Regions from separate parts of the Stenotrophomonas sp. YJH_SMC_94-11 genome, predicted to be linked through region 3. Evidence: predicted binding sites of a transcription regulator. Region 3 holds the regulator's gene; each other region holds the start of a gene.
The links. Region 3 encodes HrcA, which represses chaperone genes, less so after heat shock. Its sites were predicted from a motif close to TTNGCACTCNNNNNNNNNGAGTGCNAA; they were not measured.

Region 1: a site for HrcA is predicted at 3,950-3,976, ahead of AC5P74_RS01865 (co-chaperone GroES). Genes of this name have one in related genera too.
Region 2: a site for HrcA is predicted at 3,379-3,405, ahead of rpoH (RNA polymerase sigma factor RpoH). Genes of this name have one in related genera too.

The regions. Positions count from the first base shown of each region.
Region 1 is NZ_JCAFTR010000001.1:410,153-417,514, forward strand. Features, by position in the region: gene AC5P74_RS01850 (protein-disulfide reductase DsbD family protein) at 1-1,517, opposite strand, end outside; gene cutA (divalent-cation tolerance protein CutA) at 1,514-1,852, opposite strand; gene AC5P74_RS01860 (endonuclease) at 1,921-3,711, opposite strand; gene AC5P74_RS01865 (co-chaperone GroES) at 4,023-4,310, shown strand; gene groL (chaperonin GroEL) at 4,392-6,041, shown strand; gene AC5P74_RS01875 (DUF6445 family protein) at 6,179-6,790, shown strand; gene AC5P74_RS01880 (serine hydrolase domain-containing protein) at 6,862-7,362, opposite strand, start outside.
Region 2 is NZ_JCAFTR010000001.1:374,630-381,991, forward strand. Features, by position in the region: gene ftsE (cell division ATP-binding protein FtsE) at 1-627, shown strand, start outside; gene ftsX (permease-like cell division protein FtsX) at 631-1,578, shown strand; gene AC5P74_RS01685 (response regulator) at 1,586-2,428, shown strand; gene ung (uracil-DNA glycosylase) at 2,425-3,138, shown strand; gene rpoH (RNA polymerase sigma factor RpoH) at 3,417-4,292, shown strand; gene purD (phosphoribosylamine--glycine ligase) at 4,428-5,711, opposite strand; gene purH (bifunctional phosphoribosylaminoimidazolecarboxamide formyltransferase/IMP cyclohydrolase) at 5,773-7,356, opposite strand.
Region 3 is NZ_JCAFTR010000007.1:272,063-279,424, reverse strand. Features, by position in the region: gene AC5P74_RS14255 (RnfH family protein) at 1-219, shown strand, start outside; gene AC5P74_RS14250 (outer membrane protein assembly factor BamE) at 254-646, opposite strand; gene fur (ferric iron uptake transcriptional regulator) at 750-1,157, shown strand; gene AC5P74_RS14240 (SGNH/GDSL hydrolase family protein) at 1,221-2,477, opposite strand; gene AC5P74_RS14235 (LysR family transcriptional regulator) at 2,575-3,492, shown strand; gene recN (DNA repair protein RecN) at 3,627-5,288, opposite strand; gene hrcA (heat-inducible transcriptional repressor HrcA) at 5,404-6,468, shown strand; gene grpE (nucleotide exchange factor GrpE) at 6,532-7,047, shown strand; gene dnaK (molecular chaperone DnaK) at 7,228-7,362, shown strand, end outside.

The DNA.
Region 1 (7,362 bases), on a different contig from region 3:
AGATTGCCGATGCCGCCGCCGAGGGTGAACACGCCGGACAGGCTCAGGCCCACCGCGAACATGATGTAGGCCAGCGCCGCCACCACGCCCGGGTGCTGCAGCTGGAAGCCGATGCCGACGGCGTTGCCGATCGCACGCAGGCCTACCATCAGCGCGCCGATCCCCGCGAACGCGACCAGCACGCCCAACGTGTACCAGAGGGCATGGCTGCGCGCGCGCTCGGGGCTCTCGCCGCTCTGCGCCAGGCTCAGCACCTTCAGCGACAGGATCGGCAGCACGCAGGGCATCAGGTTCAGTACCAGGCCACCGGCCAGCGCCAGCAGCAGCACCCAGACGAACGATCGGTCCGGGTTCGGGGTGGTCGCCGGCGGACGCGTGCGTAGGGCGTTGCCATCGCGCGCATCGGCGGCGAACTCATTGCGCGCGCCCTCACTGCCGCTGGCGGCGGGAGCGGTGTTGCCGTCGTTGGGTACGGTCGGCAGCAGGCGCAGCGGTACGCCATTGGCGGATTCACGCGGCGCACCGGCAGCGCCCAGCGCATTGACTGCTTCCTCGCGCACTGGCGCCTGGCCGGTGTCGGCGTTGAGCTTGCCGGCCGGAATCGACAGCTTCACCCGACGGGTCATCGGCGGGTAGCAGATACCATCGGTCTGGCAGCCCTGGAAGGTCACCACCAGGGTGCTGTCGACCGCATCAGTAACGGTGCGGCGCAGCGGCAGCGGCACTTCCACCTGGTTGAAGTACACCGAGACATCGCCGAAGTGCTCGTCGCGATGCGACTGCGCGGCCGGCCAGCGCGGCTTGTCGGCGAGCACGCCGGCGCTGCCTTCCAGCTTCAGCGAAGTGCGGTCGCGGTACAGGTAGTAGCCGGGTGCCGGGCTGAAGCGCAGCAGCAGGGTGTTGCCGTCGCTGGCGATGGCATCGAAGCCGAACGCCTGTTCCGACGGCAGCGGCAGCGCCTGGCTGTTGTTGGCCGCGCCCGGCAGGCGCAGGCCACCGCTGTTGCCGGCACCGGCCAGCGGGTTGTTGAACGGACTGGCGGCACCGGTACGCGCGGCAGGCACCGCGGCCGCCGCACCGGCACCCGGCAGGGTGACCTGCACCACGCGCTTCTGCGGTGGGTAGCAGACGCCGGCATCGGCGCAGCCCTGGTAGCGTACTTCCAGGCTGATGGTGCCGGCGGCGTCGGTCGGCGTGCCGGGCAGGGTGGCCTGCAGGCGCTCGCGATAGGTTTCGACCTCGCCGAAGAAATCATCGTGGTGCCTGTCACCCTTGGGCATCTGCAGCGTGCCGGCATTGAAGGCCGGATCCGCCTTGACGCTGGTGCGGTGGCGATACAGGTAGTAGCCCGGTGCGATCTTGAACTGCAGTTGCACCTGGCCCCGTTCGGGGGCAGTGGCGGTCAGCGCGAACGCCTGGTCCACCGGCAGCAGGTCCTTCTCATCCAGGGCCAAGGCGGGCAGCGAGAGCCACAACAGGGCGCACAAGGCAGCGCCACGCGCAAACAGAGTCTTCAATCAGTGTCCTCCCGGGTCTGTGCCCGGATCCAGTCCAGATATGCCGGCAGGCCGGCCCGGGTTTCGACCGCGATGCACTCCGGGAGTTCATACGGATGCAGTTCGACGATCCGGGCGATTGCGTCATCGACGCGGCTCGCGGTGGTCTTTACCAGCAGCTGCAGCTCGGCATCGGTGGTCACCTCGCCCTGCCAGCGGTAGGTGGACTGCGCGCCATCAAGGCGGGTCACGCACGCGGCCAGGCGCTCGCCGACCAGCGCGTGCGCGATGCGCTCGGCACTGGCCCGGTCCGGGCAGGTGGTCAACAGCAGCAGGACGGGATCGACGGTCGGCATGACCGTCGAGTATAGGGCCGCCGCCGGGTCTGGGCCCGGCGGCGGCAGTGGACCGCAGCGTTGCGCGGTCAGTTGGCCAGCTGGCAGGTGGCTGGCTTGGCCGAGGTGAACAGGGCCGGGGTGGCCCACTCGGGGTGATCGATGAAGGGGTTGCGATTGCCCTGGAAGCTGTAGACCACGTCATTGCGGGCACGCTCGGCATCATCCGGCGGATCGGACAGGTGCCAGTCGATCAGCGTCGACAGCAGGCCCATGTAGGCCGGCGAACTGCTGGTCTTGACGATCTTGCTGCGGTCGTCGGTCAGCTCCAGGTCCGGCTCGGACTGACCGGTGGCCGCATCCTTGCCACCCTCATAGCGGATCGCCATGTACATCACCGCACGCGCCATGTCGCCCTTGCGCTTGCCCCACACCTCGAAGGTGCCGGTGTTGCCGTCCGGCGTGCGCACCCAGTTGGAATTGCCCGGGTAGCCACCGCTGCCGCCGCCCTGCCCATTGTTGGCTTCGGTGGCACGCTCGCCGCAGCTGGCATCGCACTTGGCGAACGGCTTGTTGCCACGGTCGGCGTTCCACTGCGCGTCGGTCAGGTACAGCATGTGGGTGTCGGTGTACGGCGCGTAGGGCAGGCCCTTGTCACCGGTGGTGGTGGCAAAGCCCAGCGAGTTCGGCCAGGTGTGCTCGCGGTTGTAGGTCAGGCCGCTGCCGGTGCCCGCACGATCACTGACCTTGGCGTAGCTGCGGTTGCGGTAGGCATCGAGGATGCGGTTCGGGTTGTTCGGATCCTCGTCGGCGATTTCCAGGATGGTCCAGGTGCTGGTGCCCGAGCCGCTGTACGGGTAGGCGGTGTGGCCCTTGATGGTGGCGTGCAGCGAGCAGCGCAGCTGGCTGGGGCTGCTGGTGTTGACCCTGGAGTAGTAGCCGGCCGGCACGCCCGGGTTGCCCGGGTCCGGATTGCCGCCGGTGCTGGCCACGGTGAAGGCGATGCGGCTGTCGGCGGCCGGATGCGCGCCCTGCAGGTCGGTGATGCGCGCGGCGCGGATGTCGAAGCGGCAGGCTTCACCGGCCACCAGCGCGGTATTGGTGGACAGCTTCACGCTGCGGCCGCTGGCCGGGAAGGTCAGCGGCACGCTGCCGGAGGTGCCGCAGCTCAGGGCGAAGGCGCCACTGGCCAGGTTCACCGTCTCGCTGAACACCACTTCCAGGTCGGCGGCAGCGGGGAAGGTGCTGCTGCCCTGCGCCGGGGTGGTGGTGGAGACTGACGGCGGCGTGTTGGGGCCTGGCGTGCCACCGCCGCTGAAGGTCTGGCCGTTGTTGCAGCTGCCGAACGTCTGGCCGGCCGATTCGGCCCAGGTGAAGTGGGCGTACTGGCTGCCGCTGCCGGTCAGCTGCAGCGAGGTGCCCGGCGCGGTGCTGTTGCTTTCGGCCACCGGGATGTTCTGGCTGGTCATGCCGGCAGCAGGGCCACCGGAGGCGGTGATGGCACCCTCGTAGCTGAGGAACTGGACCACCTTGCCGCTGGCATCGACCAGCGCGATGCCGTCGTTCGGTCCGTTCTGGATGCCGTTGGTCGGATAGTTGACCACAGCGATACTGGCGCTGCCGCAGCCGGCGGCGGTGCCGGCCGGGACCGGGGTGTTGGCATAGACGGTGGCGGCCGACGGATTGCTGCCGTTGTAGAGGTACAGGCGATAGCCGGACAGGTCCTCACCGGCAGTGGCTACGACCTCGATCGCTTCGCCGACGTCACCGGCGGCGGTGCTGTCGTCGTAGTGCAGTTCGTTGATGAAGACCTCGGCCTGGGCCGGCGCGGCGGCCAGCGCCAGCAGGCAGGCGGCGGCAAGCGGGGACAGCAATCGCATCGACTACTCCTTGTGATTGGGAATGCCTGACCGAGCCTAAGGCCGATCCAGTGACACTTTGCCGTAAATGAACGTCAGATATCTGACAGTGCGACGCTTGTCACCGAAATTGTCCAGGACCGACGCCTGGCCGACGCGCGCGGGCGGAAAAATTTTTTTCATTCCGCCCTTGAAAGGGGACGGCGGGGCTCCATCTCTGCCCTGCTCCCGACGTTGTCGGGTTTCTTCACGTGCGGTTCTGGCACTCGCCTGGGGCGAGTGCTAACATCGCCGGACTTTTTTAGACCAATCAATCACTTAAGAGGTCTCCTATGAGCATCAAGCCGCTGCACGACCGCGTTGTGGTCAAGCCGATCGAAGCCGACGAAATCTCCGCCGGTGGCATCGTCATCCCCGACTCGGCCAAGGAAAAGTCCACCAAGGGTGAGGTCGTGGCCGTCGGCCCCGGCAAGCCGCTGGACAACGGCAACGTGCGCGCGCCGTCGCTGAAGGTCGGCGACAAGGTCATCTACGGCCAGTACGCCGGCAGCTCGTACAAGAGCGAAGGCGTCGAATACAAGGTCCTGCGCGAAGACGACGTGCTCGCCGTCATCGGCTGAGCCTCGGCGCGACCTGTTTCAACCTGATCCCAAACTCCCAGCCGCCGGGCCTCGTCCGGCGCTACCAATGAGGTAAATGCAATGGCTGCCAAGGATATTCGTTTCGGTGAAGACGCCCGTTCGCGCATGGTGCGCGGCGTCAATGTTCTCGCCAATGCCGTCAAGGCCACCCTGGGCCCGAAGGGCCGCAACGTCGTGCTGGAAAAGAGCTTCGGCGCCCCGACCATCACCAAGGACGGCGTCTCCGTCGCCAAGGAAATCGAACTGGCTGACAAGTTCGAGAACATGGGCGCGCAGATGGTGAAGGAAGTTGCGTCGCGCACCAACGACGATGCCGGCGACGGCACCACCACCGCCACCGTGCTGGCCCAGGCCCTGATCCGCGAAGGCGCCAAGGCCGTTGCCGCCGGCATGAACCCGATGGACCTCAAGCGCGGTATCGACAAGGCCGTTTCGGCTGCCGTCGCCGAGCTGAAGAACATCTCCAAGCCGACCGCCGACGACAAGGCGATTGCCCAGGTCGGTACCATCTCGGCCAACTCGGATGAGTCGATCGGCCAGATCATTGCTGACGCGATGAAGGAAGTCGGCAAGGAAGGCGTCATCACCGTTGAAGAAGGCTCGGGCCTGGACAACGAGCTGGACGTGGTCAAGGGCATGCAGTTCGACCGCGGCTACCTGTCGCCGTACTTCATCAACAACCAGCAGTCGCAGACCGCTGACCTGGATGATCCGTTCATCCTGCTGCACGACAAGAAGATCTCCAACGTCCGTGACCTGCTGCCGGTGCTGGAAGGCGTCGCCAAGGCCGGCAAGCCGCTGCTGATCGTCGCTGAAGAAGTCGAAGGCGAAGCGCTGGCGACCCTGGTGGTCAACACCATCCGTGGCATCGTCAAGGTCGTGGCCGTCAAGGCCCCCGGCTTCGGCGACCGCCGCAAGGCGATGCTGGAAGACATGGCCGTGCTGACCGGTGGCACCGTGATCTCCGAGGAAGTCGGCCTGTCGCTGGAAAAGGCCACCATCAAGGACCTGGGCCGCGCCAAGAAGGTGCAGGTCTCCAAGGAGAACACCACCATCATCGACGGCGTCGGCGACAAGGCCAACGTTGATGCACGCGTGGCGCAGATCAAGACCCAGATCCAGGACACCTCCTCGGATTACGATCGCGAGAAGCTGCAGGAACGCGTGGCCAAGCTGGCCGGCGGTGTTGCCGTGATCAAGGTCGGCGCCTCGACCGAAATCGAAATGAAGGAAAAGAAGGATCGCGTCGACGACGCCCTGCACGCTACCCGTGCAGCCGTTGAAGAAGGCGTGGTCCCGGGCGGCGGCGTTGCCCTGGTCCGCGCGATCACCGCGCTGGCCGGCCTGAAGGGTGCCAACGAAGACCAGAACCACGGCATCCAGATCGCCCTGCGTGCGATGGAAGCCCCGCTGCGCGAGATCGTGGCCAACGCTGGCGACGAGCCGTCGGTCATCATCAACAAGGTCAAGGAAGGCACCGGCAGCTTCGGCTACAACGCGGCCACCGGCGAGTTCGGCGACATGCTGCAGTTCGGCATCCTGGACCCGACCAAGGTGACCCGTTCGGCGCTGCAGAACGCGGCCTCGATCGCCGGCCTGATGATCACCACCGAAGCCATGGTTGCCGAAGCTCCGAAGAAGGACGAGCCGGCCATGGGCGGCGCTGGTGGCATGGGTGGCATGGGCGGCATGGGCGGCATGGACTTCTAAGTCCACGCCTCCGGCGGTCGTCGCCGGCCTCGGTCGGCACGCCTTCCCGATGTGATGTAAGGAAGAACCCCGCCGCAAGGCGGGGTTTTTTGTTGCCCGGTTGCCGTCGCCGTAGTGCATCGCTACGCTCGGTGACCATGCCTACCTCGTTCATCGTCGTTGACGACTTCCTTTCTCCCGCCGATGCGCAGGGGTTGCGCCAGGCGGCACTGGGCCTGGACTATCCCGTCCAGGAGGGCGCATTCCCCGGCCGCAATTCACAGCAGCGGCTGGAGCTGGATGGACTGTCCGGCGCGGTCTCGCGACTGGTCAACGAACCGCTGCGGCCGGTCAACCCGCTGCAGTCGCACGGCAAGTTCCGCCTTACCTTTGCCGGCGACATCGGCCGCGCCAAGGTACACGCCGACCACTCGCACTGGTCGGGCATTCTCTACCTGAGTGCACCGGAGCACTGCGAGGGCGGCACCGAGTTCTTCCGCCACCGTCGTACCGGCACCGAACGCATGGCCCTGGATGCGGCGGAGCTGGCCGCATTGGGCTACGCCAACGGCGGCGACATGCATCGCGACATCATCGAGCGCGACAGCAACGACGACAGCCAGTGGGAAATGACCATGCGCATTCCGATGCGCTTCAACCGGCTGGTGCTGCTGCGGCCCTGGTTCTGGCACACCGCCGGGCCAGCGTTCGGTGATCGACCGGAGAATGGCCGGCTGGTGTACCTGATGTTCTTCGAGCAGGCGCGCTGAGGAGTGCCATCCACGCATGGCGTGGATGCTCCCCTCCCAGCCGCGTTCGTCATGCAGGCGTCATCGCACCCTCATTCGACGAATACCTTCGCCGCGCCATATTCCCACTGCCACGGCACGCCGGTATCGCCCAGTACGAATGCCACCAGTGCCGGGAACGCAGCTTCCGCCCGTACATCGTTGCCCAGAATCACCACGCAGCGTCTGTAACGTTCGATGCACACCAGCGTGTTGCCGACCGCATCGTCGTGGCCACCCTTGTAGAAGCCCGCGCCCTGCGGGCCGCGGAACGTCACCACGCCCAGGCCCGCAGCCAGATCCTTGCGTTGCTGCGCCACGGGCAGCTCTGGCTGCAACGTGGGGAACTGGCTGGCGGTGGTGATCGGCAGCTGCGGCCGCACCAGTTCCCTGCGCATTGCAGGCGACAGCCCATCGCCGCGGACATAGCCGGCGGCGAAGCGCGCCATGTCGGCGATGGTGGTATCCATCGAACCGGCCGCACGCACGCGGCTGCGTTCATCGTGCGGCTCGGCCGTGCCTTCCGCCGTCCAGCCATCGGCCAGGTTGGCGGC
Region 2 (7,362 bases), on a different contig from region 3:
ACCGATGTCAGCTTCGAGGTCGCGCCGGGCGAGATGCTGTTCGTCACCGGCCATTCCGGTGCGGGCAAAAGTACGCTGCTCAAGTTGATCCACCTCGACGAGCGGCCCAGCCGTGGCGCGGTGGTGTTCGACGAGCGCAACCTGCTGAAGGTGCGCGGCGGCGACGTGCCGCGCCACCGACGCGCGGTGGGGGCGGTCTACCAGGACCACCGCCTGCTGATGGACCGCTCGATTGCCGAGAACGTGGCGCTGCCGCTGATCCTGCGTGGTACCCGCCGTGGCGACATCAACAAGCGCGTGCGTTCAGTGCTTGAGCGCATGGGCCTGGGCCATCGTGAGAAGGCACTGCCCTCGCAGTTGTCGGCCGGCGAGCAGCAGCGCGTCGGCATCGCCCGTGCCATCGTCGGCGAGCCCAAGCTGCTGGTGGCCGATGAGCCGACCGGCAATCTCGACCCGACCCTGGCAGCGGAGATCATGGCCCTGTTCGCCGAGCTGCCCTCGCGCGGCACCAGCGTGCTGGTGGTCAGCCACGACCTGCCGCTGCTGCGCCGCATGCGCAAGCGCGTATTGATCCTCGACCACGGCCGGCTGGTGGATGACATCTCGCCGCAGGACCTGGCGGAGTAACCGATGGCGAAGAACGAAAACAGCGAAGCCGCCGCCCCGTCGCGCGTGGGCGTCTGGTTCCAGCACCACGTGCACAGCGTGGTGTTCAGCCTGGGCCGCGCCTGCCGCAAGCCGTGGGCGACCCTGCTGACCGTGATGGTCATGGCGCTGGCCCTGGCGTTGCCGCTGGGGCTGTCGATCGCGCTGGACAACCTCAAGCAGTTCGCCGGCAGCGTGCAGCAGTCGCGCGACATCAACGTGTTCCTGAAGGGCAACATCGATGGTCCCGGTGCGCTTCGCCTGGCCGGCCAGCTGCGCGACCGCGATGACGTGGCCGAAGTGAATGTGCGCACACCCGAGCAGGGCCTGCAGGAACTGCGCGATGCCGGCCTCGGTGAGGCGATCGATGCGCTCAACGACAATCCGTTGCCCTCGCTGCTGGTGATCACCCCGGGCCAGGGCAAGGACGACGCACGCCTGGCACGCGCGCTGGAAAGCCTGCCCGAGGCCGATCTGGTGCAGCACGATGCGCTGTGGCGCCAGCGCCTGGACGCCTGGCTGGCGTTCGGTGCACGTCTGGTGCAGGTGCTGTCGGTGCTGCTCGGCGTGGGCGCCGCGCTGGTGGTCGGCAACACGGTGCGCCTTGACATCCAGGCCCGTCGCGAAGAGATCGGCGTGCTGCAGCTGCTCGGCGCGAGCGATGGCTTCATCCGCCGTCCGTTCCTGTACCTGGGCGCGTGGTACGGGCTGGGCGCCGGCGCGGTAGCGCTGGCCCTGATCGGCGCCGCCGGTGCCGCCCTGCGCGTGCCGCTGGCCGAACTCTCGCGCAGCTACGGCAGCCCGTTCGTGCTGCATGGCCTGGACCTGCTGCACGGCGGCCTGGTCCTGGTCGGCACGCTGCTGCTGGGCTGGCTGGGCGCCTGGCTGGTGACCGGCCACTTCCTCCGCCAGACCCGCCCGACCGACACCTGAGACCGGCATGCAACCGCAAGCGCTGAAGCACCTTGAAGGGCCCGCGACGCGGGTGATGGTGGTCGATGGTTCGAAGCTGGTCCGCAAGCTGATCGCCGATGTCCTGCAGCGTGACCTGCCGGGCGTGGAGGTGATCGGCTGCGACAGCATCGAGGATGCGCAGCAGGCGCTGGCGCAAGGCCCGGTGGATCTGGTGACGACCTCGCTGACCCTGCGCGATGGCGACGGCCTGGCGCTGGCGCGGATGGTGCGCGAAGCCGCCGGCCAGGCCTATGTGCCGGTGATCGTTGTGTCCGGCGATGCCCAGCAGCACCTGGAGCAGCGTCGCTTCACCGAGTACGTCACCGACTATTTCGACAAGGCGCTGGGCCATGAGGCACTGGCGACCTTCATCCGTGGCTATGTGCAGCCGCAGACCATCCCCGGCGCCACCATCCTCTACATCGAGGACAGCCGCGTGGTGGCCGAGGCCACCAAGCGCATGCTTGAGCGGCAGCAGCTGAACGTACTGCACGTGGTCAGCGCCGAAGAGGCATTCACCCTGCTCACTGCCGAGTCGCTGGGCCGCAGCCGCCACCGCATCGACCTGGTGCTGACCGATGTCACCCTGAAGGGCGAACTGAGCGGGCGCGACGTGGTGCAGCGCGTGCGCGTGGACTTCGGTTACGGCAAGCGCCGCCTGCCGGTGCTGGTGATGACCGGTGATGGCAACCCGCACAACCAGACCGGGCTGCTGCAGTCCGGTGCCAATGACCTGGTGCTCAAGCCGATCGAAGAGCGGCTGCTGGTCACCAAGGTGCTGTTCCAGCTGCGCCTGGCCCGATTGAACGATGGACCCCTGATTCGATGATGGATGAAGTAGCCGACACCCCGACGATCCAGCTGGAACCGAGCTGGAAGCAGCATGTCGGCGATTACCTGCTGCAGCCGCAGATGCGCGAGCTGTCCAGCTTCCTGCGCCAGCGCAAGGCCAGTGGCGCGGCGGTGTTCCCGTCCGGCCCGCAGATCTTCGCCGCGTTCGACGCCACACCGTTCGAGCAGGTGAAGGTGGTGATCCTCGGGCAGGACCCGTACCACGGCCGCGGCCAGGCGCATGGCCTGAGTTTCTCGGTGCCGCCGGGCGTGCCGGTGCCGCCGTCGCTGCTGAACATCTACAAGGAGATCGAGAGCGATCTCGGCATCCCGCGCCCGGACCACGGCTGCCTGATTCCGTGGGCGCAACGTGGGGTGCTGCTGCTCAATGCCGTGCTGACGGTGGAAGAGGGCAAGGCTGGTGCCCACCAGGGACGTGGCTGGGAGGGCTTCACCGATCACGTGGTGGATGTGCTCAACCGCGAACGCGAAGGCCTGGTGTTCATGCTGTGGGGCGCCTATGCGCAGCAGAAGGGCAAGGTCATCGACACCCGTCGCCATCGCGTGCTGAAGTCGCCGCACCCGTCGCCGCTGTCGGCCCATCGTGGCTTCCTCGGCTGCCGGCATTTCTCGATGGCCAACGAGTACCTGCAGCGCCGCGGCCAGGCCCCGATCGACTGGTCGCTGCCGCCGCGTTCGGCGCTCTGAGCACCGTCGGGCTGCTGGGCCTGAACAGCGGGCAACGTCTCCGCGCCTGAATGGGTCTGCAGAACGGCCCGTTCAGCTCCGCTTGACTGAAATCGGCCGGTTTCTGCCAGGTAATTGCTTGAATTCCAAGGGATTGTGAATCCCGAAAAGCATGCTCGCCACTGTCATCAAATCGCGCTACGGTAGGGCTCTGTTTGGGACCAGTGTTGCATCAATAGGATGCTGGAACTTTTTCCTCCTTTAGCAGTCCAAATCCCGGACTGCTAAGATGGGTGCCTATGAGCCAGAACACCTCTACTGCCCTTGTGGCAAACAATCTCCCGATTCCCAGTGCGCTCGGTTCGCTGGACGCCTACATCGGTGCCGTGCACCAGATCCCGGTGCTGTCGGTCGATGACGAACAGGACCTGGCCCGTCGCTTCCGCGACGGCAACGATCTGGACGCCGCCCGCGAGCTGGTGCATTCGCACCTGCGCTTCGTGGTCCACGTGGCCCGCGGCTACAACGGCTACGGCCTCGCGCTGGGTGACCTGATCCAGGAAGGCAACATCGGCCTGATGAAGGCGGTCAAGCGCTTCGACCCGGACATGGGCGTGCGCCTGGTCTCCTTCGCCGTGCACTGGATCCGTGCCGAAATGCACGAGTTCATCCTGAAGAACTGGCGCATCGTGAAGGTCGCCACCACCAAGGCGCAGCGCAAGCTGTTCTTCAACCTGCGCAAGTCGAAGACGCGCCTGGGCTGGATGAACGCGGCTGAAGTCAGCGCGGTGGCCAAGGACCTGAACGTGTCCGAGCGCGAGGTCATGGAAATGGAGTCGCGCCTGTCCGGTCGCGATATCGGTTTCGATGCGCCGACCGACGAGGACAACGAGCACGCCCCGCCGTCGCCGGCTGCGTTCCTGGTTGCCGATGACGAAGACCCGTCGATGGCCTACGAACGCGAGGACAGCGAAGACAACCAGATGCAGCTGCTGCGCGAAGGCCTGGCCGAACTGGATGCGCGTTCGCGCGACATCATCCGCCGTCGCTGGCTGGATGCCGACAGCAAGGTGACGCTGCAGGAGCTGGCCGACGAGTACGGCGTGTCCGCCGAGCGCATCCGCCAGGTCGAGGCGAACGCGCTGAAGAAGATGAAGGCGCTGTTCACCGCGTAAGGCGGGATGGCGTTGAAGCTAGCAAAAGGCCCGGCATTGCCGGGCCTTTTCTTTTTGGTGGGGTTCTCATCCACGCATGGCGTGGATCTACCCAGTGTCAGTAGAGCCACGCCATGCGTGGCTGCGGCGCGGTCGTCACTCTTCGCGTGCGATCGCGCGCCAGCCGATGTCGGTGCGGTGGAACGCGTTGGCCCAGCTCACCTTGGCGACGCCGGCATAGGCATTGGCCTGCGCGTCGCGCACGCTGTCGCCCAGTGCCGCTACGCACAGCACGCGGCCGCCGGCACTGACCACCTGGCCCTGCGCATCCAATGCGGTACCGGCATGGAACACCTTGGCGCTGGCCGGCACGTCGCCGAGGCCGGAAATCACATCACCGGTGATCGGCGATTCCGGATACGGCCGGGCAGCCATCACTACGCCCAGCGACGGGCGCGGGTCCCAGTGCGCTTCCACCTGGTCCAGCCGGCCGTCGATGGCCGCTTCGACCAGTTCGACCAGATCGGACTGCAGGCGCAGCATCACCGGCTGGGTTTCCGGATCGCCGAAGCGCACGTTGAATTCGATCACCTTCGGCGCGCCGCTGGCATCGATCATCAGGCCGGCGTAGAGGAAACCGGTGAACGGGATGCCGTCGGCGATCATGCCCTGCACGGTCGGGTTCACCACTTCGCGCATCACGCGTGCATGCACCTCCGGGGTGACCACCGGGGCCGGCGAGTACGCGCCCATGCCACCCGTGTTGGGGCCGGTGTCGCCGTCGCCGACGCGCTTGTGGTCCTGCGAGGTGGCCATCGGCAGCGCATGCACGCCGTCCACCATCGAAATGAAGCTGGCTTCCTCGCCATCGAGAAATTCCTCGATCACCACGCGGGCGCCGGCATCGCCGAACGCGTTGCCGGAGAGCATGTCACGCACCGCGTCTTCGGCCTCGGCCAACGTCATTGCGACGATCACACCCTTGCCGGCGGCGAGGCCATCGGCCTTGACCACGATCGGTGCACCCTTCTCGCGGATGTAGGCCAGGGCAGCGTCCACGTCGGTGTGCACGGCATAGAACGCGGTGGGGATGTTGTGGCGGGCCAGGAAGTCCTTGGCGTAGGCCTTGCTGCCTTCCAGCTGCGCGGCGGCGGCGGTCGGCCCGAAGATGCGCAGGCCGGCGGCGCGGAAGCGGTCGACCACGCCGGCCACCAGCGGTACTTCCGGGCCGACCACGGTCAACGCCACGCCTTCAGCCTGGGCCAGCGCCAGCAGCCCGTCGATATCGGTCACCTTCACCGCCACGTTGCGGCACTTGTCTTCGCTGGCGGTACCGGCGTTGCCGGGCGCCACGATCACGTCGGTGACACGGGAGGACTGGGCCAGCTTCCATGCCAGGGCGTGTTCGCGGCCGCCGGAGCCGATGACGAGGATCTTCATGGGACAGGGTTCTCGGAAACGGAAAAGAAAAGCCGGGCAGGGCCCGGCTTGGTGATGCGGATCAGTGGCGGAAGTGGCGCACGCCGGTGAACACCATGGCCAGGCCATGTTCGTCGGCGGCGGCGATCACTTCGGCATCGCGCATCGAACCGCCCGGCTGGATGACCGCCTTGATGCCAGCGGCAGCGGCGGCATCGATGCCATCGCGGAACGGGAAGAACGCATCGGAGGCCATCACCGAACCCTCGACCACCAGGTTCGCATCGGCGGCCTTGATGCCGGCGATGCGCGCCGAGTACACGCGGCTCATCTGGCCGGCGCCCACGCCGATGGTGCGATTGTCCTTGGCGTAGACGATCGCGTTGGACTTCACGAACTTGGCCACCTTCCAGGCAAACAGCAGGTCGGTGAACTGCTTGTCGGTCGGCGCCAGCTTGCTGACCACCTTCAGCTCGTCGCGGGTCATGCCGCGGTTGTCCGACGACTGCAGCAGCAGGCCCGAGCCGACGCGCTTGCTGTCGAAGTTGTTCAGGCCGTCGCCATGCGGGATGCGCAGCACGCGTACGTTGGCCTTCTTCTGCGCGTATTCCAGCGCGGCCGGCTCGTAGTCCGGGGCAATCAGCACCTCCACGAACTGGCGGTCCAGGATCACCTTGGCGGTGGCGGCGTCCAGCGGCTTGTTGAAGGCGATGATGCCGCCGAAGGCGCTGGTCGGGTCGGTGGCGTAGGCCAGCTCGTAGGCATCGCCGTTGCCGGCGCCGACGGCCACGCCGCACGGGTTGGCGTGCTTGACGATGACGCAGGCCGGCGCATCGAACTGGCGCACGCATTCCCACGCCGCATCGGCATCGGCCAGGTTGTTGTAGCTCAGCTCCTTGCCCTGCAGCTGCTGGAAGGTGGCCAGCGTGCCCGGCACCGGGTACAGGTCGCGGTAGAACGCGCCGCTCTGGTGCGGGTTCTCGCCGTAGCGCAGGTCCATCACCTTCACGAAGGTGGAGTTCATCTGCGCCGGGTATTCGGCACGGGCCGGCACGGCGGCGTCGGTGGCGGTGACCGCCGACAGGTAGTTGCTGATCGCCGCATCGTACTGGGCGACGCGGTTGAACGCGGCCACCGAGAACGCGAAGCGGGTGGCAGCCGTCAGCTGGCCGTTGTTGGCCTCCAGCGAGGCCAGCAGCTCGGGGTACTGCGACGGGTCGGTGGCCACTGCCACGCGGGCGAAGTTCTTGGCCGCCGAACGCAGCATGGCCGGGCCGCCGATGTCGATGTTCTCGACCGCGTCGGCCAGGGTGCAGTCGGCCTTGGCGGTGACCGATTCGAACGGGTACAGGTTCAGCACCAGCAGGTCGATGGCGCCGATGCCGTGCTCGGCCATCACCGCGTCATCCAGGCCGGAGCGGCCCAGCAGGCCGCCGTGCACCATCGGGTGCAGGGTCTTGACCCGGCCGTCCATCATTTCCGGGAAACCGGTGACCTCGGCCACGTCCTTCACGGCCAGGCCCGCCTCGCGGATCGCCTTGGCGGTGCCGCCGGTGGACAGCAGCTCCACGCCGCTTGCCGCCAGCGCAGTGGCCAGCTCGACCAGACCGGTCTTGTCGGAAACGGAGAGGAGGGCCCGGCGGACGGGCAACAGATCAGCAGTCATGGGACA
Region 3 (7,362 bases):
GTGCTGTCGCGCCGCTTGCAGCTGGAAGAAGGTGCGACCGTGGCCGACGCCATTGCCGCCGCCGCGCTGGAAGGCAGTGCCGATTGCCCCGCCGTCGCCGTTCATGGTGTGCTGGCTCGCCCGCAGCAGGCACTGCTGGAAGGTGATCGCATCGAGTTGCTGCGCCCGTTGCTGGCCGACCCCAAGGACAACCGCCGGCGTCGCGCACTCGGCGGTTGATTCCGGCAGCCGTACCTGCGGACGGGCAGGGGGCTCAGCGGCCCTTCTTCTTCTTGTCCTTCGGCAGGTTGCGGCCGAACTGGCGCACGGTCTGCTGGGCCAGGGCCTTGTCGTTGCCCGGGAAGTAATCGCCTTCCCAGCGGGTCACGGTGTCATTCTCGAAGAACACCACGAAGTTCTTCACTTCGGTACGACCCAGGCGGTTCACGCGCTGGCTGGAGGTGTAGTCCCAACGCTGGGCGTGGAACGGGTCGGGAATGGACGGGGTGCCCAGCAGCGCGGTGACCTGCTGCTTGCTCTGCCCGACCTGCAGCTTGGCCACGGCATCTTCCCGGATCAGGTTGCCCTGATAGATGGGTTGCTTGTAGATGATGCCGCACCCGGTGGTGGACAGGGCGACGGCGGCGACCAACAGGAGATTGCGCATCGGGACTGGCGGTTGGGGAAATCAAACCGATGATACACTCCCGGCGTGCCACCGCGACCCAATCCGAGGCAGCTGGCGCTAAATCGCCAATGAACGGAGACCTATGGAAACCCACGACCTGCGTAAAGTCGGCCTGAAGGTGACCCATCCGCGGATGCGGATCCTGGCGCTGCTCGAGCAGCGCAATGCCCAGCACCACATGACCGCCGAAGACATCTACCGCCAGCTGCTGGAGCACGGCGACGAGATCGGCCTGGCCACGGTGTACCGGGTGCTGACCCAGTTCGAGGCCGCCGGCCTCGTGCTCAAGCACAATTTCGAGGGCGGCCAGGCGGTCTACGAACTGGACCGTGGCGGCCACCACGACCACATGGTCGACGTGGACAGTGGCAAGATCATCGAGTTCGAAAGCCACGAGATCGAGGAGCTGCAGCGCAAGATCGCCGCAGACCATGGCTACGAGCTGGAAGAGCACTCGCTGGTGCTGTACGTGCGCAAGAAGCGCAAGTAATCCGTTTCGGCCAGCTGGATGCGACGAAACCCCGGGCCTGCCCGGGGTTTTTCGTTGATGGGGTCAGAGCCCTTTCCGTTCAGGTAAGGGATCCGACCCCTTGCGGCCCAGCAGGATCTCCAGGTCCACCGCCTCAGCCATGGCCCGGTTGCCGGCATCACCCGGGTGGAGGTGGTCGCCGGAGTCGTAGGCCACGGCCATCCGTGAGGGATCGGCCGGGTCGCGCAGCGCCGCGTCCAGGTCGATCACCGCGTCGAACGGGCTGTCCGTGCGCAGCCAGGCATTGAGCTGGCGGCGCAGGGTGTCCTTGTCCGGTTGGTAGTAGTCGTCCAGCGGCGTGCCGGGCACGGCGCCAGCGAACGGTGGCAAGGTAGCGCCCACGATCCGCACACCTCGGCGGCGGGCCTGTTCTGCCAGCGCGCGATACCCCGCCTGCAGCTCGCTCAGCGTGGGCCGGGCCTGGTTGCGGGCGAATGCGGTACCTGGCCAGCTGATGTCATTGATGCCGATCAGCACGATCACACTGGATACCGCAGGCTGGTCCAGCGCGTCGCGCCGGAAGCGGACCAGGGCGGATTCACCCATGCCGTCGCGCAGCAGCCGCCCCCCGGAAATGCCGGCGTTCACCACGGCTATGCCCCGCGCTGCCAGGAGCGCGGCCAGATGATCGGTCCAGCGCTGGTCCTGGTCGAGGCTGGCGGTGGCACCGTCGGTGATCGAATCCCCGATCACCACCACGCTGCGCGCGTCGGTGTCGGCCTCGACGTCAATTCCGGTCAGCAGCAGGCGGGCGGTGGTGCTGCTGGCTGCGCTCAGGGCCTGGGCCCGGCTCTGGTCGCCAGGGGCGATCCAGCTGGTCTGGCGGCCTTCCCAATGGAACGTCTGAACGGTTGCCGGCCCCGGCACAAAGACGCTGACCTGCAATGCCTGGCGGTCATCCGTGGCCAGCGGGAGCGGATCGCTCAGCTGTTCCTGACCGGGCCCGATCAACACCCCGGGCTGGCCGCCGAAGCTGAGCGGTTGCGGGATGGCGCCCGCGCGTGCGGCCACGCTGGCCGCCCCGATCCGCAGCGGCCGGGTGCCGTAGGCATTGCTCAGCCGCACCCGCAGCCGCGGGCCGCCCAGGCTGACACGCACCGTCTGGCGGAAGGTCTGGTCCTGCAGCGTGGCCGGGACCAGGGTCGGGAACAGGAAATCCGCGTTCCAGACCGGCTGCGGGCTGGCCTGCCAGCTGGCGACCCAGTGCGGGGCGGATGCGGCACTGGCGGCGCCGGACACGGCGAGCAGGGCGGTGGTGGTGAGCTGGCTCAAGCGGTTCATCGGGCAGTCCCGAGTGGAGGGACCGCCATGGTGATTCCGTGCTTATCTGTGAACTAGACTGCGCACGGACAATCATCTGTGAACTGGATTCATCGCCATGGCGCGACCCGACATCAACCGATCCGGCGAACTGGAAGTGTTCGTGCGGGTGATCGAGACCGGTGGCTTTTCCGCTGCGGCCCGCACGCTGGACATGACGCCGTCGGCGGTGAGCAAGCTGGTGGCGCGGCTGGAGCAACGGCTGGGCACGCGCCTGCTGCAACGCTCCACCCGCCAGCTGCAGCTGACCCCGGAAGGCTGCGCGTTCTACGAGCGTGGCCTGCGCGTGCTGGCCGACCTGGACGAGGCCGAGCGTTGTGCCAGCGCCCATGCCGAGCCGCGCGGGCGGCTACGGGTCAACTCCAACGTGCCGTTTGGCCGCCATTTCCTGTTGCCGCTGCTGCCGGCGTTTCTTGAGCGTAACCCGCAGGTGGGCGTGGACCTGACCCTCAACGACGAGGTGATCGACCTGTTGGAGCAGCGCACCGATGTGGCAGTGCGGGCCGGGCCGCTGAAGAGCTCCAGTCTGGTGGCGCGACGGCTGGGCGCGACGCGGATGATGATCGTGGCTGCACCGGCCTACGCGCAGCGGCACGGGCTGCCACGCACTGCCGAGGAGCTGCAGTCGCACAACCGGCTGGACATCGGCCATGCCCGTGCGATGCAGGGGTGGCCGCTGCTGCAGGAGGGGCGCGAGCGGATGCTGCTGCCCAGTGGCAATGCCCGCGCCAGCAACGGCGATGCGCTGCGCCAGCTGGTGCTGGGCGGGCTGGGCATGGCGCGGCTGGCGGCATTCCAGGTGCAGGAGGACATTGCTGCCGGGCGCTTGCTGCCGGTGCTGGAAGAGGCCAATCCCGGTGACCTGGAAGAGGTGCACGCGGTGTTCCTCGGGCAGGGCGGTTACCTGCCGCTGCGGGTGCGCGCGTTCCTCGATTTCCTGGTGGAGAACGTCGACCTGACGCAGCCGTTGGGGTGATACGGGTAGTGCCGGCCGCTGGCCGGCAACCTCACGATCATCGTCCACCGGTGTTGGGTTGCCGGCCAGCGGCCGGCACTACCGTGCGGGTGGGTTGTAGATCCACGCCATGCGTGGATAACCGTGAACAGGCCTCAGGCCTGCAGCAGCTTGCGGGCGGCGGCGCGCGCTTCCTTGCTCACTTCCACGCCGCCGAGCATGCGCGCCAGCTCTTCCTCGCGCGCCTTGTTGTCCAGCTTTTCCACTGCGCTCTGGGTCATGCCTTCCACCGGGGCCTTGCTGACCCGGTAATGGGCGTGGCCCTTGGAGGCGACCTGCGGCAGGTGGGTCACGCACAGCACCTGGCGCTTCTCGCCGAGCGCGCGCAGCTTCTGGCCGACGATGTCAGCCACCGCGCCGCCGATGCCGGAGTCGACCTCGTCAAACACCATGGTCGGCACCGCATCCAGGTCCAGCGCGGCCACTTCGATGGCCAGCGAAATACGTGACAGTTCACCGCCCGAGGCCACCTTGCGCAGGGCGCGCGGCGGTTGGCCGGCGTTGGCCGCCACCAGGAACTCGACGCGCTCGGCACCCTGCGGGTCGGGCTTGCCGCTGTCCTGTGGCTCCAGTTCGATCAGGAACTGGCCGCCGCCCATACCGAGCTCGGCGATGATGCCGGTGGTGGTGGCCGACAGTTCGGCAGCAGCGCTGCGGCGGCTGGCGGTCAGCACTTCAGCCTGTACGCGCCAGGCGGCGGCGGCCTTGTCGATCTCGCCGGCCAGGCGCTGCAGGCGCTCGTCGGCGCCACGCAGCTGCTCCACTTCGGCATGCATGCGCTCGCGCTGTGCGCCCAGTTCGTCCATCGGCACGCGGTGCTTGCGGGCCAGGTCGTGCAGGCGGCCGAGGCGGCGCTCGTTCTCCTCGAACTGTTCCGGGTCGGCATCCAGATCGTCGTGCACGCGATCAAGCAGCGACAGGGCTTCGTGCAGCTGGATCGAGGCGTTCTCGATCAGGCCGTCCACTTCGCCCAGGCGCGGGTCGTGTTCGATCAGGCGCGACAGCTCGTGGCGCACCTGCTGCAGCAGGTCCAGCGCAGAGCTGCCGTCATCGCCGTTGAGCTGGTTGCTGGCTGCCTGGCAGGCGCTCAGCAGGGCGCTGGCGTGGGCCTGGCGACGGTGGCTGGCGCCAAGCGCGGCAATCGATTCCGGTTCAAGGTCCTCGCGGTCCAGTTCGCGCAGCTGGTGCTCCAGGAAGGCGATCCGGTCACTGACGTCGCCCTGTTGCGACAACGCCAGCGATTCATCGACCAGTGCCTGCCAGGCCGCGGCGGCGTGGCGCACCTGGCGGCGCTCGTTCTCGTTGCCGGCATAGGCATCCAGCAGGGCCAGCTGCGACGGGCGCGCCAGCAGCGCCTGCTGTTCATGCTGGCCGTGGATCTCCACCAGCAGCGAGGCCAGGTCGCCCAGCTGTGCCAGCGTCACCGGGCGGCCATTGATCCAGGCCCGCGAGCCGCCGTCGGCGCGGATCACGCGGCGCAGCTGGCATTGGTCCTCGTCGTCCAGCTCGTTGTCGGCCAGCCACTGGCGGGCGGCCTGCAGCTGCTCCAGCGCGAACTCGGCGGAAAGCTCGGCGCGTGCGGCACCATGGCGGACCACGCCGCTGTCAGCGCGCAGGCCGGACAGGAAGCCCAGTGCGTCGACCATCAGCGACTTGCCGGCGCCAGTCTCGCCTGAAACCACGGTCATGCCTGGCCCGAACTCCAGTTCGGTGGCGCGGACGACGGCGAAATCCTTGATCGAAAGATGTCTGAGCATGGGTAAGGGGGTGTCAGCAGCCGCGCAACGCTAGCACGCGGGCGCGGGAGGTCCAATGACTTGCCAAGGCGATGCGCCGCCATTATCTAGTGTCCGTGTCTCACAGGTTGATTCCATGCACGGTTCTCCCGACCAGCTTGCCCCGCGTGCGCGCCACCTGCTGCGCACGCTGATCGCGCGATACATCCAGGACGGCGAGCCGGTCGGCTCGCAGACGCTGGCGCGCGTGGCCGGCCTGGAGGTCAGCCCGGCCACCATCCGCAACATCCTGGGCGACCTGGAGGATCTGGGCCTGCTGGCCTCGCCACATACCTCGGCCGGCCGCGTCCCGACCGCGCATGGCTACCGGGTGTTCGTCGACAGCCTGCTGCAGATGCAGCCGCCGGGCGAGGGCGAGCTGGCCCGGTTGCGTCAGGAACTGGCCGGTGGCGGCAGCACCCAGGCCCTGCTCGGCAGCGCCTCGGAGCTGCTGTCGGCGATGAGCCACTTCGTCGGCGTGGTCAGCGCACCGCGGCGCGAGCAGTTCGCCTTCCGCCAGATCGATTTCGTGGCGCTGGACGGGCGCCGGGTGCTGGCGATCCTGGTATTTGCCGACAACGAGGTGCAGAACCGGGTGATCGAGACCCGGCAGGAGTTTGCGCCAGGCCAGCTGGAGCAGGTCGCCAACTACCTCAATGCGCATTTCGCCGGCCTGCCGATGGCCGAGATCCGTACCCGACTGCTGCTGGAGCTGCGCGACGCCCGGTCCGAACTGGAGCAGTTGCTGGCCCACAGCATCGAACTGGCCGAGCAGGCCCTGCAGCCGGCGGCCGACGACATGCTGGTGGCCGGGCAGACCCGCTTGATGGGCGTGCAGGACCTGTCCGACCTGGAGCGCCTGCGCGAACTGTTCGAGCTGTTCTCCAGCAAGCGCGAGATCCTGCAGCTGCTGGAGCGGACCATCCAGGCGCCGGGGGTGCGCATCTTCATCGGCGAAGAGACCGGAATGATGCCGCTGCAGGGCGTCTCGCTGGTCACTGCCCCGTACACCGCCAATGGCCAGGTGCTGGGCGTGCTGGGCGTGATCGGTCCCAAGCGGATGGCCTACGACCGGGTGATCCCGCTGGTCCAGGCCACCGCCGATGTGCTTGGCGCGGCCTTTTCACCGGCCGGACGCACGCCGGGAACATCCGACGCTTGAAACGCAGCATCCCGCCCACACTAGGGTGGGTGGAGGCGGAGAGTGACCGCCAGGGACCCAGACATGAACCACGAACATCCAGATATCGAATCCCAGCAGAGTGCCGCCGATGCGGCTGCCACCGCCGGCGTCAACGACGAAGTCGAGCGCCTGCGCGCCGAAGTCGAGCAGGTCAAGGCCGATGCGCTGCGTGAGCGCGCCGACCTGGAAAACCAGCGCAAGCGTGTTGCCCGTGACATCGAGCAGGCCCGCAAGTTCGCCAACGAGAAGCTGCTGGGCGAGCTGCTGCCGGTGTTCGACAGCCTGGATGCCGGCCTGAAGGCCGCTGGCGACGACCCGCACCCGCTGCGCGAAGGCCTGGAGCTGACCTACAAGCAGCTGCTGAAGGTCGCCGCCGACAACGGCCTGGCGCTGCTGGATCCGATCGGCCAGCCGTTCAACCCGGAACACCACCAGGCCATCAGCCAGGTGCCGACCCCGGGCGCGGCCCCGGGCAGCGTGGTGACCGTGTTCCAGAAGGGCTACCTGCTCAACGAGCGCCTGCTGCGGCCGGCGCTGGTGGTGGTGGCCGCCGACTGATCCGGCAGGGCCGGGCGGCAGACAGGCCCGTCACCCGACCCGACGCTGAACGCGCCGGATCGTCGGAAACACAGCGTTCGGGAGGTGGCTTGAATGTTCCACGAGCCTCCCCCACATCGTATTCATCCACCGGCCGCACGGCCGGACTGACCCCAACAAGCATCCTCAGGAGTCTCCCCCATGGGCAAGATCATTGGTATCGACCTCGGCACCACCAACTCGTGCGTGGCGATCATGGACGGCGGCAAGGCCCGCGTCATCGAGAATTCGGAAGGCGATCGCACCACCCCGTCGATCGTCGCCTACACCAAGGAC